Regions from separate parts of the Gordonia sp. ALPHA1B1 genome, predicted to be linked through region 2. Evidence: predicted binding sites of a transcription regulator. Region 2 holds the regulator's gene; each other region holds the start of a gene.
What was found. The regulator LexA, encoded in region 2, represses DNA repair genes until DNA is damaged. The targets are predictions, from matches to a motif close to CGAACANNTGTTCG.
Positions count from the first base shown of each region.

Region 1 (4,670 bases), on a different contig from region 2:
TGCCCTGACCGTCCGGTCGCTGCTCTTCCGAACCGGCGAAGAACGTTCGCTGGAACGCGCGCAGATCAGGGTCGTTCCGAGACGCCTCGACGATCCGAGCGGCTATCGCGTCGAACTCTTCGGTCCGGTACACCGACAAGCTGTGATCTTGGCCTTTGGTGACCACTACCCCTCCTGCCAGTGCATCGCGGAACTTGGCGGGCAACGTGAGCCGCCCTTTGTCGTCCAATTTGGGCGTGTAGGTACCGACGAATCGCACGGACACGTCGACACCTCCTGCCCACCGGGTTCCGCGTCGTATCTCGCCTCACCCAGTGATGCCACAGTACCCCACTTTCCACCACTTTCCACCCCCACCGCCCCCGCATTCACCCACCGACAGCAAATTCCCAGTTCAGAGAGCTCAAGATGACGATGAACGCGCGTGTCGCCGGCGCGTCATGGGCGGAAAGAAGGGCAACCAGCGTGTGACCAGAGATACCGATGAGGTCCGAGAGGCGGGAATTCCAGGCGTAAATCCTCTAGTGGGGCAAAGTGGGGCGACCCGGTGGGGAGAAGTGGGGATCGCCGGTGGCGAGAAGTGGGGATCGCCAGTATGGAAGCGCGAGGACCGTTGACCGGGCGTTCGATCCCGTCGACCGTGCGCCCGGATCCGTTCAGCGTGCTCTGGAGAGCAATCGAGGACATGAAAGAGCCGCGTGCCCGAAGGCACGCGGCTCAGTCGAATATGCGAAGTTGCGGGAGTCGGTCAGCCGATCGACGAACGCGGAGTCGGGATCAGCGGATCACTCCTGCTCGAACCGGCGATTGAATCGCTCCTCCATGCGTTCTGACAGCTTGCGCTTGGCGCCGGACGACCCCGATTGCTTCTTGCCGGACCTGGTCGACGACGAGCCCGCCTCGGCGGTGTTGTTGTCTCCCCAGAGAGCGAAGAGGCCGGCCCCGAACATCACCAGGAAGCCCAGGAGGCTCACGATCGGGAATCCGCCGATGTTGATGTTGACGATGAGTCCGCCGACCAGCATCACCAGGCCGACGACGAAGACCGCTGCCGCCTGCAGGCGACGACGACCGCTCGACTTCCCAAGGCGCCGACGCTTGACACTGGACGCAAACTTGGGGTCTTCCGCGTACAGCGCGCTCTCGATCTGTTCGAGCATGCGTTGCTCGTGCTCCGAAAGTGGCACCGACCCTCCTTCTCACTGATCCGTGACGCCGACGAAGGTCACCCGCGACCGGAAAGGCGTCTGCGCCTATATCGTCCCATGATACGAGGTGAAATCGACCGCGACCACCATTACTCGCTGTTGCCGACGACCGGGCGGTGCCAGAAACCGCAAAGTGTGGCCGGATTCACGCCGTCGCGCCGATCTGCGGCGCTTCGGCACCGAGTTTTCCTTGCTCGTAGGCGATGACCATCGTCTCGACCCGACGCAGGAAGTCGAGGACGAGCAGCCGCATGCCGGCGACGCTGTCGGGGTCGATCGTGCGGATGATCCCGGACTCGATCTTCATCCGAACCGGCGACAGCGCGGCGAACCGGGCGGCGATCGGCGCCAGCTCTGGGGCGACCACACCGATGCGGGTCCAGGCGTTCGACGTCCTGCGCCGCACGGTCCCGACCGGTTCGTGCACGGCGAGGGCCGCGCCCGAGGCGCGGAGGGCAACGAGGTACAGCTGACGGAACCGCTCGACGTCGTCGTCGACGCCGTCGGCATTGTCGAAGAGCACGTGTGCACGCTCGAGGAGATCGCGCGCTCGACCGACCATCACCGGGTCGACGGGCGCCGCGTGGGTGAGAGCCGTGGCGCTGCGGTGTCTGGCCATGTCGTCCTCCTCGTGCGTATGGGCTGTGTCCGGCGGCAGACGCTTCCCTCGTCCGCCGCCGGACCGTGTCGTCGGATGAACGCGAACAGCTTGCGGAGGCACATTCATCGAACATCCGTTCGACACGTTCAATATAGCTATCCCGGCGTCGGCGTTCAAGACATCTGTGACCCGAAACCCCCGCCGGGGAGTACAACGCCACCACCTGCGGGCCGATTCCTGCCGAGTGTGCATCATCGATAGGACAATTCCCGGAAGTGGCCTGCGACGCGATGCCCCCGGCAGAGGGCGGCCCGCCCCAGCGGCAGCCGACCTCGTCTACAGGTCGACGACGCAGGACGAACGATGCAGAGAACGGAAATCCGTTGACCATCCGCCTGGTGAGCCTGAGTGGCCAGGACGCCCGGGCCTGGCTCGAGCCGGCCCTGGAGATCTACGTGACCGCGATGAATTATCCGCGCGGTACGGAGATCCATCGGGCCGGGCTCTGGCGCGAACACATCGCGCGGCCCGGATGGCGTGCGATGGGCGCGGTCGAGACGGTGACCCCACACGAGGCGCGGACCATGCCGGCCGCGCGGCGCCGGGTCGGTCCGCCGGTCGGCTTCGGACCCGACGACCTGCTCGTCGGCATCGCCTACGGCTACACCGGCGCGACCGGTCAATGGTGGAACCAGCAGCTGCGGCTCGGACTCCGCCAGACGGGCCGACCGCCCGAGACGGTCGAGGCGATCGCGCGCGACTACTTCGAGCTCACCGAGCTGCACGTCCACCCGACCGCTCAGGGCCGAGGTATCGGCCAGGGGCTCCTCGCCCGGCTGCTGGCCGACCGGCCCGAACGCCATGTGCTGCTGTCGACCCCGGAGATCCCCGCCGAGGACAACCGCGCGTGGTCGTTGTACCGGCGGATGGGTTTCACCGACGTCCTGCGCCACTTCACCTTCACCGGCGATCCGCGTCCGTTCGCGTTCCTCGGCCGTCCGCTCCCCCTGGAACTGCAACCCCCGGCCGCCGCCCGCCGCGCCGGTACCGGGAGCTGACGATGCACGGCACACGGCGTGACGCCGTCGTCATCGGCGCGGGCCACAACGGCCTGATCGCCGCGGCCTACCTGGCACAGGCCGGACGGGATGTGGAGGCACTCGAGCGGGACGACATCCCAGGCGGCGCGGTCTCCACCGTCGAACGGTTCCCCGGACATCGGGTCGACCGGGGGTCGTCGTCGCATCTGATGATCCGTCACTCCCCCGTTCTCGACGACCTCGACCTCGCCGCGCACGGCCTGCGCTACATCGACTGCGATCCGTGGGCGTTCGTCCCGGCCACCGCGACCGCCCCGCCGATCGTCTTCCGCACCGACCTCGACGCGACGTGCGCTTCCATCGAGAACGCCTGTGGTGCAGCCGATGCCGCCGCATATCGACGCTTCGTGGAGACGTGGACGCCGCGGGCGCGGGCGGTCATGGATGCGTTCTACCAACCCGCGACGATGGGGAAGTTCGGCCGGGCCTTCGGCGGGCTCGGCGGCACCGCCACCACGGCACGCACGGGGTTGTTCGGCCGGCGCGGCGGCCGGGTGCTGAACCTGACCGCCGAATTGATGGCCTCCGGCGATTCCCTCCTCGACGAGTATTTCGAGTCCGAACAGCTCAAGGCGGGACTCGCGTGGTTCGGCGCCCAGTCCGGACCGCCCATGAGCGCACCGGGCACGGCGCCGATGATCGGATTCGCCGCACTCATGCACCGAATCCCGCCCGGACGCGCGATCGGGGGCAGCGGCGCACTCACCGAGGCCCTCGTGCACCGAATCCACCAGGACGGCGGCCGTGTCTCCTGCGGCGACCCCGCGGTCTCCGTCGCCCGCTGCGGCGACCACTGGCGGGTGCTCACCAGCACGGGTCAATCCCGTTGTGCCGCAACAGTCATCCACGCCTGCCACGTGCTCACCACGCTCGACCTCCTCGCCGCCGGCGGTTTCGACGCGGGCGTCATCGACCGGTGGCGACGCACCATCGTCGTGGGCAGCGGGATCGGGATGGCGGTTCGCCTGGGGACGACCGGCCTGCCCGACTACCAGGGGCTGCCCGGCGACCTGCCCGAGCACGGCGTCCATTCGGCTCTCGGACTGCTGGTCACCGACCGCGCCCACCTCACCCGAGCCCATGCCGCGGCGTCGGTGGGCGAGCTCCCGCCGCGCCCGGCCGTGGTCGCGATGAGCTATTCGGCGATCGATCCGACGCTCGCGCCCCCGGGCCGCTCCGTCATCAATCTCTGGGCACAGTGGCATCCGTACCGGCTGGCCGACGGCGACTGGCCGGCCGCGGCGGACCGCGCCGCGAAGGCCGTCGTCGACGAGGTGGACCGCCACGCGCCCGGTTTCGCCGAGTCGGTCGCGCATCGGCACGTCCAGACGCCGCGAGATCTGGCCGATGAGCTGGGCCTGATCGGCGGCAACATCATGCATGTCGAGATGTCCATCGACCAGATGTTCATGTGGCGTCCCACCCCCGACCTCGCCGGACACCGCGTCCCCGGTGCCGACGGCCTGCTCCTCGCCGGAGCGTCGACTCACCCCGGCGGAGGTGTCACCGGCGCGAGCGGTTACATCGCCGCCCACCTGGCGCTGCGACGCGGGCGTCGGGGTCTCGGCCGTCGGCCCTGACACCGCCGACACCCGACGCGGCGCGGTGTGACGGGTGCCCCGCGGTCCGGCCGGGGTCTGGCACGATGAGCACCGTGCGTTCGTCGAATCCCGTACCGGGTGCGCCCGGGTCCCGCCGAGCCCGGCGCCTGTTGCCGTCCGCGGTGGCCGTCGCTCTCGTCGCTCTCTCCCCGCTGATGGC
Region 1 is NZ_SCOC01000001.1:86,923-91,592, reverse strand. Features, by position in the region: gene mraZ (division/cell wall cluster transcriptional repressor MraZ) at 1-265, opposite strand, end outside; gene FFS52_RS00420 (DUF3040 domain-containing protein) at 786-1,187, opposite strand; gene FFS52_RS00415 (SAV_6107 family HEPN domain-containing protein) at 1,354-1,827, opposite strand; gene FFS52_RS00410 (GNAT family N-acetyltransferase) at 2,193-2,867, shown strand; gene FFS52_RS00405 (NAD(P)/FAD-dependent oxidoreductase) at 2,870-4,489, shown strand; gene FFS52_RS00400 (DUF3153 domain-containing protein) at 4,555-4,670, shown strand, end outside.
Region 1: FFS52_RS00415 (SAV_6107 family HEPN domain-containing protein) is a predicted target of LexA. The motif match lies at 1,936-1,949, and genes of this name have one in related genera.

Region 2 (4,670 bases):
GGGTGACCCACTGCGCGGAGCCGGCGTGCTCACGGATCAGCCCGACGAGCGCCTCGCGATCCGGGCCCGTCAAGGTGACGCCCGGTGCGTTGATCTTGGTGGTCGTCCCGTCGGATTCGGCGATGGTGATGTTGGACCGGACCTCGCCGTCGACCGGCACGGCGTCGTAGGGGAGTGCGAGGTCGTCGAGTGCGGCCCGCAGCGGGTCGCCCGGCCGCGCCGGGAGCAGTGCGCGGGTGGCCAGGCCGGCGGCCGCGACGACCCGGGCCACGTTGACGCCCTTGCCGCCCGGCTCGGTGCGGACCACGCCGGCGCGCTGCACCTCGCCGCGGGCGAGCGGTGCGCCGAGTTCGAGGGTGCGGTCGAGACTCGGGTTGGCGGTGACGGTGACGATCATGCGATCACGACCTCGACGCCACGCGCGGACAGGGCCGCCGAATAGGCCGGGTCGATCCCGGAGTCGGTGATGAGGACGTCGACGTCGTCGAGTCCGGCGAAGGAGGTGAGGTCCTCGCGGTCCATCTTCGAGCTGTCGGCAAGGACCACGACCCGTTGCGCGGCTGCGACCATCGCCGCCTTGACCGCGGCCTCGTCGGGGTCGGGTGTCGACAACCCGTGGGCCTCGCTCAGGCCGTTCGTCCCGATGAAGGCGGTGGTCACGCGCAGTCGGCGAAGCGCGTCCACGGTCTCGACGCCCACGGTCGCCTGGGTGAGACCGCGTACGCGTCCGCCGAGGGCATGGAGACCGTCGGGATGGGTGCCCGCGAGCAGGCCGGCGATGGGCAGGCTGTTGGTGAACAGGGTGAGCCTCCGATCGGGAGCGGTCGCCTCGGCCGCGCGGTAGGTGGTGGTGCCGGCGTCGAAGAGCACCGAGCCGCCGTCGGGCGGCAGGAACCGGATGGCCGCCCGGCCGATCGCGGTCTTCTGCTCGATCTGGCTCGACTCCCGTTCGTCGATCCCGAGCTCGCCGAGGGTGCGCATGATCTCGGCGCGCACGGCGCCGCCGTGGACCCGCTGGAGATGTCCGGCGCGTTCCAGTACCGCGAGATCGCGTCGGACGGTCTCGCTGGTGACGTCGAACTTCTCGGCGAGCGCGGCCACGGATGCCCGCCCCGCGAGGCGCACCTCGTCGACGATCGCCTGTTGTCTCTCCTCGGCGTACACACCGCTCCGATCTCCGGTTTCGACCACCCCGCTTGTTGAGGCGTGTGGGATTGGATGTTGTAGTTACTGTGTTTACGCCTGTTTGTGTTGACAAGTCAAGCACTTTTTGTAACGGTGGTCACATCGGTAGTCGAGTGAGAGGCAAGACGATGGCGCAGATCCTGACGGGAACCCCGGTGGTCGGCGGGTTGGCCCACGGTCCCGCGCTGTGGCCGGGCGAGCGACCCGACCACTCGCCGGAGAAGCTCGGCGTCGGTGTGGAGATCGCCGAGGAACGGCGCGCCGACGAGGTCACGCGCTTCGCCACCGCGGCCGGCGCCGTCGCCGCGCGGCTGCGCACGCGCGCGTCGCAGAACACCGGGGTGACGGCCGAGGTGCTCGCCGCGACGGCGGGCCTGGCCGAGGACCGCGGCTGGATCGGTGCAGCGACCGCGCTCATCGGCAAGGGCGCTCCCGCCGAGGCCGCTGCCGTCGCGGCCACCGAACAGTTCGCGGCGGTGTTCACCAAACTCGGCGGACTGATGGCCGAGCGGGTCACCGATCTCAACGACGTGCGCGACCGGGTCCTCGCCGAACTGCTCGGCCTACCCGAACCCGGTGTGCCCACCCCGGAGGTGCCGTCGGTCCTGCTCGCCGACGACCTCGCGCCCGCCGACACCGCGGGCCTCGACCCCACGAGCACCATCGCCCTCGTCACCCGCCTCGGCGGACCGACCAGCCACACCGCGATCATCGCGCGCCAGCTGGGGATCCCGTGCGTGGTGGCGGTGGCCGACCTGGACGAGATCGAGCCCGGCACAACCGTTCTCGTCGACGGCAGCACCGGGCGAATCGAGGTGGAGCCCGATGCGGAGGCGGCCCGGGCTCGCGTCGACGAGGATCGGCGGCATGCCGCACTCGTCGCCGGCTGGACCGGTCCGGGGCAGACCGCCGACGGGGTGGCCGTGGCGGTGCTCGCCAACGTCGCCGACGGATCGTCGGCACGCGCCGCGGCCGGGTACCCCGTCGAGGGCGTCGGGCTCTTCCGCACCGAACTCGCGTTCCTCGAGCGTGCCGACGAACCGTCGGTGGACGAGCAGGCCGCGATCTACCGGGAGGTGCTCGATGCGTTCGACGGGCAGAAGGTGGTCATCCGCACCCTCGACGCCGGGTCCGACAAACCGCTCCGGTTCGTGACCCATCCCGACGAATCGAACCCAGCGCTCGGCGTGCGGGGCGATCGGATCGCGCTGGCGCACCCCGAGATCCGCGCGCATCAGCTCGACGCGATCGCGCAGGCCGCGTCGGGGTCGGCCGTCGCGCCGTGGGTCATGGCGCCGATGATCGCCTCGCCGGCGGAGGCGCGCACCTTCGCCGCCGAGGTCCGCGGCCGTGGTCTGGTCGCCGGGGTGATGATCGAGGTGCCCGCGGCGGCGATCCTGGCCGAAGCCGTCCTCGCCGAGGTGGACTTCGTATCCATCGGCACCAACGATCTGACCCAGTACACGATGGCGGCCGACCGGATGTCGGCCGATCTCGCCGGACTGACCGACCCGTGGCAACCGGCCGTGTTGAGCCTCATCGCGGGTGTCGCGGCAGCGGGTGCACGTCAGGGAAAGCCGGTCGGGGTGTGCGGCGAGGCCGCCGCCGATCCGAACCTCGCCTGCGTGCTCGTCGGTCTCGGGGTCACCTCGCTGTCCAGCGCGCCGGCTGCTGCCGCGGCCGTGGGGGCCCGGCTCGGCGAGGTGTCCGCACCGGACTGCCGGGCCGCCGCCGAGGCTGCCCTGGCCACCTCGGATCCCGCCGCGGCGCGCGAGGCTGCCGCGGCGGTGCTCGACGGTTCGGTCGGTGGAGAGGTCAGACTCGCCGCATCACGGTGACGACCTTGCCGAGGATGACGGCATCGTTGCCCGGGATCGGATCGAACAGTTCGTTGTGCGGCATGAGCCAGACGTTGGGGCCCTGACGCTTGAAGGTCTTCACGGTGGCCTCGCCGTCGATCATGGCCGCGACGATGTCGCCGTTGTCGGCGACGTTCTGCTGCCGGACCACGACCCAGTCGCCGTCGCAGATCGCGGCGTCGATCATCGACTCGCCGACGACGCGCAACAGGAAGAGAGATCCCTCGCCGACCAGCTCACGGGGCAGCGGGAAGACGTCCTCGACGGCCTCCTCGGCCAGGATCGGACCGCCGGCCGCGATTCGGCCGAGAACCGGCACGAAGGTCGGCTCGGGCAGCTGACCGGCCGACGGGGTGTCCGGCGACGGGGTGTCACTCGGGGCGATGTTGACCGCACGGGGACGGTTCGCGTCGCGCTTGAGCAGCCCCTTGCGTTCCAGCGTCCGCAACTGATGGGCCACCGACGACGTCGAGGCCAGGCCGACCTCGTCGCCGATCTCCCGGATGCTCGGCGGATAACCGCGCTCGCGCACCGAGCGGCGGATCACCTCCAGGACCCCGGCCTGTCGCGGGGTGAGTGAGGCCTCGGCGGCGGCGGCGTCGAACGGGGCCTCGTCGTCGGCGCCCCGCGCTCGGCCGCGCCTATCGCCGGTGTCACTCATGTTCGGTTCCTCTCGTCTTCGGAACGTGCTGGTAGATGGCTTGCGCCGGGTCCGAGCCTAGCGGAGTGCGACCGGCACCTCAAACATTTGTTCGATGTGTCGCGAGACTTTGTCGGGACGTCGTGCTACAAATTCGAACATCAGTGCATCGAACATCTGATCGATGTTCGAACACCGACCGCCACACCCCGCACGATCCAGACACCAGAACACCGGAGGGCACCATGCGCACCGCCACTCTCGTCGCTCCCGTCCGCACCGACCGTCCCGACGCTGTCCGGCCCCCCACCGACCGCGCCGATCGGGTCCGGACGCGCGCCCCGCTGTCCGACGGCGGCCGCCCGGTAGACAACCGGCCGGCCGGCACCCGACCGCGGGGTGCGTCGCCGGTGACCCCACGGGTGGGCGGCACCCACTGTGGCTCTCCGGTCGGGGTGCGCGGGCGTGGCCCGGTCGGACCCGACGCGGCGGTGTTCCGTCGCCGCCGCCGCACCGCGGTCGCGCTCCTCGCCGGCGTCGGGCTGGCGTTCGTCGTGTGGGTGTTCGGTGTCGTGGGCCAGAACTACTCGGACTCGCTGACCCCGTCCGCCGTGAGTGCCGAGGTCGTCCACGTGCGCTCGGGGGACTCGCTCAGCTCGATCGCCGGCCGGGTGGCACCCGAGATGCCGCGCGAGGTCGTGATCGACGAGATCGTCGCGATGAACGATCTGGGGTCGAGCGCGCTGCAGGTGGGCCAGCCCCTGCTCACCCCCCGGTACCGCTGAGGCCGGGCGGTATCCTCGATGTCACAGGGGCCGGCCGACAAGCGGCGGGGCGCACGCTTCGGGTGCGTTCCAGCGTCCCGCGACCTGCGTGAGGACACGATGCGCTGCCCCTTCTGCAAGAACGACGACACCAAGGTCATCGACTCGCGTGTCGCAGATGAAGGGCAGGCCATCCGCCGCCGTCGCTCCTGTGTGGAGTGC
Region 2 is NZ_SCOC01000003.1:39,449-44,118, forward strand. Features, by position in the region: gene FFS52_RS02545 (1-phosphofructokinase family hexose kinase) at 1-397, opposite strand, end outside; gene FFS52_RS02550 (DeoR/GlpR family DNA-binding transcription regulator) at 394-1,164, opposite strand; gene FFS52_RS02555 (putative PEP-binding protein) at 1,314-3,023, shown strand; gene lexA (transcriptional repressor LexA) at 3,001-3,705, opposite strand; gene FFS52_RS02565 (LysM peptidoglycan-binding domain-containing protein) at 3,930-4,469, shown strand; gene nrdR (transcriptional regulator NrdR) at 4,569-4,670, shown strand, end outside.

Region 3 (4,670 bases), on a different contig from region 2:
CGTCCTCGAGGCCATGAAGATGGAGAACCCGGTCACCGCCCACAAGGACGGCGTCGTCACCGGCCTCACCATCGAGGCCGGTGCTGCCGTCACCCAGGGCACGGTGCTGCTCGAGCTGAAGTAAGACACACCGCTCCCTCGCTGCCTGAGGTGCGAGCGCCCCTGCTCCCTGAGGTGCGAGGAGCGCAAGCGACGAGCCTCGAAGGGCGGGCGTACAACAAGGCAATGCAACCAGTCGAGATCAACGCCGGGACGTGGTATCTGCGTGCGCTTCGTGCGGACGAGCGGATCACCGACGTCCCGGCGTTGTCTCATCTCGAGGTCGACGACCCCGCCGCGTACGTCGCTGCGGCGCAGCGTGACTGGGAGTCGGAGACACGATTCGTCTGGGCGATCTGCATCCCCACCACCGGTGAGCTCATCGCCCTGATCGGGGTCACGCCGAACGGCTCGTCGGGCCGCCTGTGGGGCGAGGCACGCGACGGCTACGACGAGGCGCTGGACACCGCCGTCGGGCCGGTCTCGAGGTTTGCCGAGGGTGCACTCGGTCTGGTTGTCGGGCAAATGCTGTCGCGCGGGATCGGCTGAGACGCGGAGTCAGCACACGACCATTCGTCGTACCCGGGGCGATCTTCGTCCATTCGGCGATCTGCGCGCCGCTTCAGATGACCCAGGTCTTGCTCACCGCCGAACGTTACGGTCAGCAATCTCCGCAGGTCGTCTTGATCCAGGAAAGGTCGTACCGGGTTTCTCCTCGGTCGCCGCAGAATTCGCATACGGTGCTCGACTCGTCGGTTGTCGCGTCGACCAGGAGCTCGCAAAGGCTCCACGTGAAATCGTCGACCGAGTTTCCGTAATTGAGGTAGCAGCGCAAAACCCCGAACTTCTCTTTGATCTGCGCGTAGGTGAAGTCGTCGGTGACGGCTGAGAGCCGGCGATGGAGGCGAACCAAGAGCGGATACCAGCCGGCGTTCACAGTGCAGCCGACTGCCGGGGACGCCATCGCGGCGGGGAGTCGGACGGGTTCGGGCGCCATCAGGCGACGCCTCGCTCGGCCTCCGCGGGCCCCTCGAAATCCACGCCCGTCAGTGGGCTCATCGAGTCGATCGCAGACGATGAATGGCGGTGTCGATGGGAACGGCACATCTCTCCGGTCTCGCGCACGATGCCCGCGCGAGCGCCGGCCTCGGCCGAATCAATGAATTCTGCGAGGGCTTTCGAGTTCACCATGTCGCCTCCTCTCGGTTCGGCCGAGTTGACCTGTCGGCTTCCGTCACCAGAATGCGACGCGGCACCGACATCCACCACAACGATCGCCGTCCGATTGCGACGAGTCACCCCACGATTGATGTCACTGGCCCCGAGTAGGTTCTCGGCGTAGGAATGGACGACCGAGACAGAACGTCAGGGAGGAGGTGCCGCGTTGGGCACGTTCACGAACGATCACTGGATCGACTCGTCCGGCGAAGGCTCCGATCGGTTCACTCGGATCATCGCCGAGTTGCAGGAGCAGTCGCTGATCCCACACTCGACATCCGGCGAATCAGCCAGAGCTCTCGCGTGGGAGTTGGTCGACCGGCGCGATCGGATCGCCGCCGAGTTGTGGGACTGCCGGACATCGGGAATCTCTGTGCCGGTTGGGAAGACGGCACTCCGCTTGGCATCCGGAGCGCTCTACGACGCCGAGCAAGCGGTGGTCGACGAACTCGTCTCGCGGATCCCGGCGAGAGCGGTTCATGAGCGGATGAACTCCGCCGCCTACCTGGCAGCGGATATCGACGCTGCGACAGCCGAGGCCGCAGTGCTCGACACACATGAATCCGTCGGTCGGGCAACGCAGCACGAGGCCACCGATACCGAACTGCTCGGCGATCCCGCCGACTACGCCGGAATCGACCCCATCGAGGACGTGGCGATTCCACCCCGGATCGAATGGACCGAAGCCGACCGCAAGGCCGTGCTCGACGAGGCCATCGGAACGTACGGAATCGCTGCCGGCGAGTGGTACTCGGTGGAATGGCCGCCGACGGAGGGCTCCCTGTGGGACCCCGGATACCTCGTCACCTCGGACTGGGAGCCATGCGACGAACACGCCGACGATCCGGACAGTGACGCAGCACTCGACTGTGTCCGATGCGAAGACTCGGTCACCACTGAGGTCGAAGCGATGGCCGTCTGGAAGTTCACGACCAGGTTGACTCACCACCGAATCGGGTTCGACAGCAACGGTTCTCTGATCGTCGATCGGGTGGCGGAGGAGATCGACCCGACATTCGAGGTACGCGAGATCACGCAGGACCCACGCCTGATCCGCATCGGCCTGCCACGCGGACATCGCTGACCTCGATCTGAGGATGACCTGTCGGTGCGTCGTGGTTGCATCATCGGATATTCGAAGGAGAAACAAATACACCCTTGACTCGAACATATATTCGAGTATCGTGGAGGTATGTCATCGGGGGCGGGGGCCGGGTCCACTACATCTGTGGACCCATCACAGGAGTCGGTCGAGCCGCGCTTTCGTCCCGACCATGAACTCTCCGCTGCCGAACTCGTCGAGGTCCTCAACCACTGCGCGGGTTTGGCGGCAGCGTCGGCGCATCGAATGATGGTCGTTGCCAGCCTCATTCACGACGAACGCGAGATGGACTACGCGCAGCGGCGCGCCGAGACGCACAGCGGCGAACTCGACTCCATCGAAGCCTTCGAGCACCTGTCCGCGCGGGTGGCCGCTGGTGAGAATCCCTACGAGCAGTTCGGGCCCAACGGTCTCGAACAGGCCATCGCCGAAGTCGGTGCCACCCTCACCGTGACGCCGGCCGAGGCGAAAGATCTCATCGAAGCCGGCGACGCACTGCGCTACCGACTCTCCTTCACCGGACACGCACTCGCGTGCGGTCGAATCGACAAGCGCCGCTTCCTCATCGCCCTCAAACGCACCGACCTCATCACCGACGACGAAGAGATGCAGACCGTCGACGCCCATCTCGCCGAGGCGATCTTCGCCCGCGCACCGATGTCCACGGCCCGGTTCACCGCCATGGTCGATTCCATCGTCGCCAAGTGGGCACCCGACGCGATCCGCCGACGCAAGGAGCGAGTGAAATCCGACCGCAAGGTGACCGTCACCCCCGACCGGTTCACACCCGGGCAGTCCCGGATCTCCGGCACGCTGCCCACTGCTGATTCCGCCGAGTTCGACGCCCGCCTGACGGCGATGGCCACCGCGGTCCACGCCGGTGACCCTCGAAAGTTGGCCAACCGCCGAGTCGATGCTCTGAAAGCGCTCGCGCGGGGCGAAGCTTCTATCGCGTGCGAATGCGACGACTGCCGACCTGCCGCAATGGACATTGAAGCCAACACCACCGGCGACGTCGACGCAGCGACAGTGGACACCGCCGACCACACGACTGAGGCACCCGCGCGCCACTCCGGGAACGATGACACCGACACCCCGGACAGCGACACGGTTGTCGCCGACCCTCCGGGTCCGGACGCGTCGCCGTCGTCATCGCCGGCGCCGCGCGCGACCTTTCACATCGTGGTCAACCTGTCGACCCTGATCGGTCTAGACAACGACCCCGCATTCCTCGACCGCCACGGCATCCTCGACGCCGACACCGCCCGGCAGCTGCTCGCCGAAGCCCGACGCACCTACATCCATCCCGCACCGAACCCCGCCGCGCCCGACGCGCCACCGGTATCGCCTCCCGAGGCGGACAGTTCGACAACGCGGTACACCCCGTCGAAGAAGCTCCAGGCCCTGGTGCGTGCCGGCGAACTGTGCTGCACCTTCCCCGGCTGCAACGCCCCGGTCTGGCAGATCGACCTCGACCACACCGAACCGTTCGACCACACCGACCCGCGGCGCGGCGGCCCGACCGATGCACGCAACCTCGCTAGTCGCTAACAACACCCCTTCCGGTGGCCGGATCAGGCTGCTTCGTGCCTCTGCTCGCAGTGTCTTCGTCGTCATCGACGGGCTTCACTGGAACTGCGCCGGAGAAACGGCCACCGGCCATGGGCGTATCGAAACGGGTCTGTCTCCGCCGTGAATGACGGATCGTTTGGTCAGGGCAGGGCAACCTATTTCGACGCCGATGGTTCCGGGCGCACCTATATGGCTGGTGTAGGTCCGGGGCGAGACGAAGTCGGAGCCCGGCGCCGGCACCGCGCGCGAGTGCGCCTTGAAAATAAAGTAGAGAATGTCCTCAAAAATATCGTCAGGCATCCTAATACGGTTCACCATCTTGCTAGCCGGACGAGTGCATCCGCGTGATACCAGCATGCGGATCCGTCATCCAGGCGAACAGGGATAGATCCCAAACGGTCGGGTTTGCCGATCACATAGCCAAACGCTGGCACCGCCGCTGCGTGCCGTGCGCGCACGATGACTTTGTCCCCGTAGCGCCAGCCGTCATGTCTCTCCGTGATGTCAGGAACCTCCCCTCAGTCCGTGTGTCGTTCCTGCCCGGTGGGCACTGCGGCAGGAACGACACACGGGGTGGCTACGCGCTGGTCGACAGATATGTCGTGTGGGTTCGCATGCATGCCGCGAGGCCTTCGGGGCCGAGTTCGCGCCCCAAACCGCTCGCTTTGATACCGCCGAATGGCGCAACCGGGTCGAGCATGTAGTAGTTGACACCTACCGTGCCAGATTCGATCTGCTC
Region 3 is NZ_SCOC01000016.1:78,896-83,565, reverse strand. Features, by position in the region: gene FFS52_RS12955 (acetyl/propionyl/methylcrotonyl-CoA carboxylase subunit alpha) at 1-124, shown strand, start outside; gene FFS52_RS12950 (hypothetical protein) at 226-588, shown strand; gene FFS52_RS12945 (hypothetical protein) at 701-1,036, opposite strand; gene FFS52_RS12940 (hypothetical protein) at 1,036-1,230, opposite strand; gene FFS52_RS12935 (hypothetical protein) at 1,424-2,341, shown strand; gene FFS52_RS12930 (DUF222 domain-containing protein) at 2,486-3,910, shown strand; gene FFS52_RS12925 (hypothetical protein) at 3,986-4,231, opposite strand; gene FFS52_RS12920 (aldehyde dehydrogenase) at 4,509-4,670, opposite strand, start outside.
Region 3: FFS52_RS12930 (DUF222 domain-containing protein) is a predicted target of LexA. The motif match lies at 2,422-2,435, and genes of this name have one in related genera.

Region 4 (4,670 bases), on a different contig from region 2:
CCGAGGGCGTCGAGGCCGCAGCGGCCGCCGCGTCGAACGTCATCGAGGTCGACTTCGAGGTCGGCGAGTCGGTCACCGTCATGGATGGCCCGTTCGCCACGCTGCCCGCGTCGATCAGCGAGGTCAACGCCGAACAGCGCAAGGTCAAGGTCCTCGTGTCGATCTTCGGTCGCGAGACGCCGGTCGAGCTCGGGTTCAACCAGGTCGAGAAGATCTAGGGCCGGACCACCAACCCAGAACTTTCACGTCTCCAGCGGGCGTGAATTCGCAAGGAAACAAGCAAGGAACAGAAGATGCCTCCCAAGAAGAAAAAGCTCGCCGGGATCATCAAGCTCCAGATCTCGGCAGGCCAGGCCAACCCGGCCCCGCCCGTGGGTCCGGCGCTCGGTCAGCACGGCGTGAACATCATGGAGTTCTGCAAGGCGTACAACGCGGCGACCGAGTCGCAGCGCGGCAACGTCATCCCGGTCGAGATCTTTGTGTACGAAGATCGCTCCTTCGACTTCAAGTTGAAGACCCCGCCGGCTGCGAAGCTCCTGCTGAAGGCCGCCGGCCTGCAGAAGGGCTCCGGCGAGCCCCACACCAACAAGGTCGGCAAGGTGAGCATGGACCAGGTCCGTGAGATCGCCAAGACCAAGGCCGAAGACCTGAACGCCAATGACATCGACCAGGCCGCGAAGATCATCGCCGGTACTGCTCGGTCCATGGGCATCACCGTCGAGTGAGCTTGCGATCTCGCGCTCTCGACACCGTCGAAGGCTGACAGACCTCATCATCACCGTGGGAGGGCCGGCTCGGCCCGCACCACACACCCCGCCGACTGACGGCGGAGAAGGAACAGAGCAATGAGCAAGAAGAGCAAGGCCTACGCGGCCGCGGCCGAGAAGGTCGACAAGACCAAGCTGTACAGCCCGCTGGAGGCTGTGGAGCTGGCAAAGGACACGTCGTCGAAGAACACCGACGCGACCGTCGAGGTCGCGATCCGGCTGGGCGTCGACCCCCGTAAGGCAGACCAGATGGTTCGAGGCACCGTCAATCTGCCGCACGGCACCGGTAAGACTGCCCGCGTGATCGTGTTCGCCGCCGGCGACAAGGCCGCCGAGGCCACCGCCGCCGGTGCCGACGAGGTCGGCGCCGAGGATCTGATCGAGCGCATCCAGGGCGGTTGGCTGGACTTCGACGCCGCGATCGCCACCCCGGATCAGATGGCCAAGGTCGGCCGTATCGCGCGTGTCCTCGGACCCCGCGGCCTGATGCCGAACCCGAAGACCGGCACCGTGACCACCGACGTCACCAAGGCCGTCAACGACATCAAGGGCGGCAAGATCAACTTCCGCGTCGACAAGGCTGCGAACCTGCACTTCGTCATCGGCAAGGCCTCGTTCGACCCGGCCAAGCTGGCCGAGAACTACGGCGCTGCCTACGACGAGATCATGCGCGCCAAGCCGTCGGCCGCCAAGGGCCGCTACATCAAGAAGGTCACCGTCTCCACGACGACGGGCCCGGGCATCCCGGTCGACCCGGCGGTCACCCGCAACTTCGCGGAGGCACCGCAGGCCTGATCCCGCATCAGGCGCACTGACACCCACGAGGGGCCCGGCATTCCGATGCCGGGCCCCTCGTGTTGTGTGCAATCACGCGTGGTCGGTGAGTATGCGTGCGAGTGCTTCTTCGACCGGGGTCAGTCGTTGGGTGGTGAGGTGCTCCGGCGGTGTTCGCGGATGGACGAGTTCTCAGTAGGCGAGTTCGAGACGGAGGCCGCGGTCGCCGTAGCCGACGGCGTCGGGGCGCGACTGGTCGCCGGACCGGGTGGCAGGTCCGTGGATCTCGTTGCGCACGGTGTTCAGGTGTTGTGCGAACCGCCGGGGTATGTCGGGTCGGCGGTTGATGTGTTCGGGGTTGGGCGGTGCGCCGGGTTCGGCGTTCAACCGCCACAGGCAGCGGCCTTCGTCGGGGCCGGATCGGGCGATGCGGGTGGTGTATTGGCCGGGTTGGTCGCCGACCATGCGGTTGTGACGGGGACAGGCCGGGGCGAGGTCGTCGATGTCGGTGAGACCGCCCTTGGCCCAGTCTCGTTCGGCGTGATGAAGCTCGACGTGGGTGGCGGGTTGATCGCACCCGGGTGCCGAACACACTTCCCCGTCGGGACGGGCGAAGGAGACGAGGCGTTGTTCGCGGGTGGCCAGGCGTTTGCCCCGTCCGAAGTGCAGGGGGACGGTGGTGGCGTCTTTGAAGATCGCGAGCCAGGGTTGCATGTCGGCGGCCATCGTGATCAAGTCCCGGATGGGCAGCAGGGTGCCGGTGGCGGTGGTGGCGAGTCCGGCTTCGCGGATGAGGTCGTTGAGGTCGGCTTTGATGATCAGTTGCACGGGTAGCCCTCGGTGCGAGGTGCCGAGTGTTCCGTCGGCGAAGCCTGCGGCGAGTGCGGCATCGAGGGCGTCGTGATTGGTCTGGGCGAGGGTGCGTTGGTCGCGGTCGGCTGCGGCGGTCAGGGCGTCGGGGTCGGCGGCACCGGCCGGGCCTTGGGGCGAGGCGGGGTCGTCGGGGTTGTTGAGTCCGGGTTTGCCCCACACGGCGAACATCATGGTCAGTCGGGCGGCGAGTGCGGGGGTCAGGGTGCCGGAGATCTTGGCGGTGCCATCGGCGCGTTGCCGACCGATCCACAGGCCGCGGCGTCGTTTCTGGTCGGTGTCGTCGGCCAGTGTGCCGTCGGGATCGAGGTGGGCGAGCAGCCGCGAGCCGAGCTGGGTGATCTCGGCAGGCGTGTGGGCTTCGGCGATCTCGGCCATCTGCCGCTCAGCGGCGACCTGTACATCGTGGTCGATGGTGCCGGGGATGCGGTCGAGGACGTCGAGGGTGGCTTGTACGTGGGCGGTGCCGACTGTGCCTTGTGCGAAAGCTTCGGCGAGGCAGGGGTATTCGGGTGGGAGGACCTCGCCGCCGAGGCTGGTCCGGTGGGCGGTGGCGTCCATCTGCTTACGGCGGCGCATCGGGTTCGAGACTCGTAGCCGGTGGGTCATGTACTGCATGAGGGTGCGGCAGCCGGCCTTGCGGGGTAGGTCGCGGGCCTCGACCTGATCGATCTGCCGGTCTCCGGCGACGGTCAGACGCGCGATCGCGCGCTCGGTCTCCGCGGCCACGTCGGCGAGTTCGGCATCGGTACACGGCGACAGGTCCACGGTCTGCAACTCACCGAGGATGCGGTGCAGGTCGGCCACCAACTCGAGGGCGCGCGGTCGCCGCGCCGCTTGTTCGTCAGACATGGTCACCCCCGAGAACCGTTGCCGCGAATGTACGTTCGAGTGTACACCGTTGCGAGCGCGTTGCAAGCCAAAACTGATGTTGTGCAACGCTATTCGGAGCCGGTAACTTGTCGGTGCCTCGTGGTAGGGGGTCCACCGACTACTCCGTGGGGCGGCGGCATGACGATCGCCGCGGCCCCACGTGTTCAACGGGGCGTCCCGCGACTCACTCCAGCCAGTTGTTGCCCCCGAGGTCCAATTGCGCGACATCCAGGGACGGGGTGATACCGGATTCCGGTGCGAGGCCGTGGTTCTCGAGAACGCCGCGCATGATCTCGGCGGCGTCGATGTTGAGTGGGCTCGACACCCACATCGCGTACGGCAGGTTCACGAAGCGGTTCTCGCGCACCGCCTTCAGGTTCCGGCTCGCCGGATTCGAGCGCAAGGCGGCGATCTTCTCCTCGACCGACTGGCCGGGATAGTCGACGAACACGATGACGTCGGGGTCCGCGGTGGTGAGGCGTTCCCAGCTCACGGCGGTCCAGGTGTCCTCGATGTCCTCGGTCGCGTTGCGCGCGCCCGCGGCGTCGATGATGCCCTGCGGGCCGCCGAAGGATCCGGAGGAGAAGATGGTGTCCGAGACGCTGTCGAAGACGAAGACCGTCGGTTTCGCGGCGGGTTGTGGTGCGGCGCGCAGCTTCTCGAGGCGGTCGGCCACCTCGTCGGCCGCGGCGGCGCCCTGCTCGGGATTGCCGGTGAGGGTGCCGATGTTGCGCAGATCGGTGTCGAGCGCGACCCACGGGTCCATGGTGCCGCGCTGCGCCTCGCCCTCGGTCTGCCGGCACGCCTCGGACAACTGGTACACGTCGATGCCGTGTCCGGCGAGGATCTCGGGTGTGATCCCGCGCGACTCGCTCATGCCGTAGTTGTATCCGGCATACAGCACTTGGGGTTTCGCCGCGACGATGTTCTCGAGGGTGGGACGTTCGGTCGCGACCTCGTTCAGCGTGTCGACCTGGGGTCCGTACTCCAGCCGCAGGACGTCCTTGCCCCGGGCGAGCGCGCTGACCGCCACCATGTTGTCACGGGCACCCGCGGCGAGTGCGATCGCGATCATGCCGCCGTCGTTGACGAACAACCGGTCGAGGGGTTGCGGGTAAGCGACGTCGGCTCCGCAATTCGATATGGCGACAGTGCTTTCCGACGCCACAGTGCTGTCGGCACCGCAGGCGGTGGCAGTTCCCAGCGTCAGAGCCGCCGCCACGATGGCGACGGTCGGGTGGACTCGGGACGTACGTATGGTCAAAGGATGTCCTCTCACGGGATGTCTTTCGTCAGAGTGCTGGGGGCGGGTGTGGTGGTGGGAGTGTTCAGGAGCAGATGGGGCAGGCCCGTCGATGGATGGTCGACGACGGTGCCGGACACCTC
Region 4 is NZ_SCOC01000014.1:21,154-25,823, forward strand. Features, by position in the region: gene nusG (transcription termination/antitermination protein NusG) at 1-218, shown strand, start outside; gene rplK (50S ribosomal protein L11) at 294-725, shown strand; gene rplA (50S ribosomal protein L1) at 846-1,562, shown strand; gene FFS52_RS11580 (HNH endonuclease signature motif containing protein) at 1,734-3,263, opposite strand; gene FFS52_RS11585 (ABC transporter substrate-binding protein) at 3,469-4,548, opposite strand; gene FFS52_RS11590 (ABC transporter ATP-binding protein) at 4,560-4,670, opposite strand, start outside.
Region 4: FFS52_RS11580 (HNH endonuclease signature motif containing protein) is a predicted target of LexA. The motif match lies at 3,288-3,301, and genes of this name have one in related genera.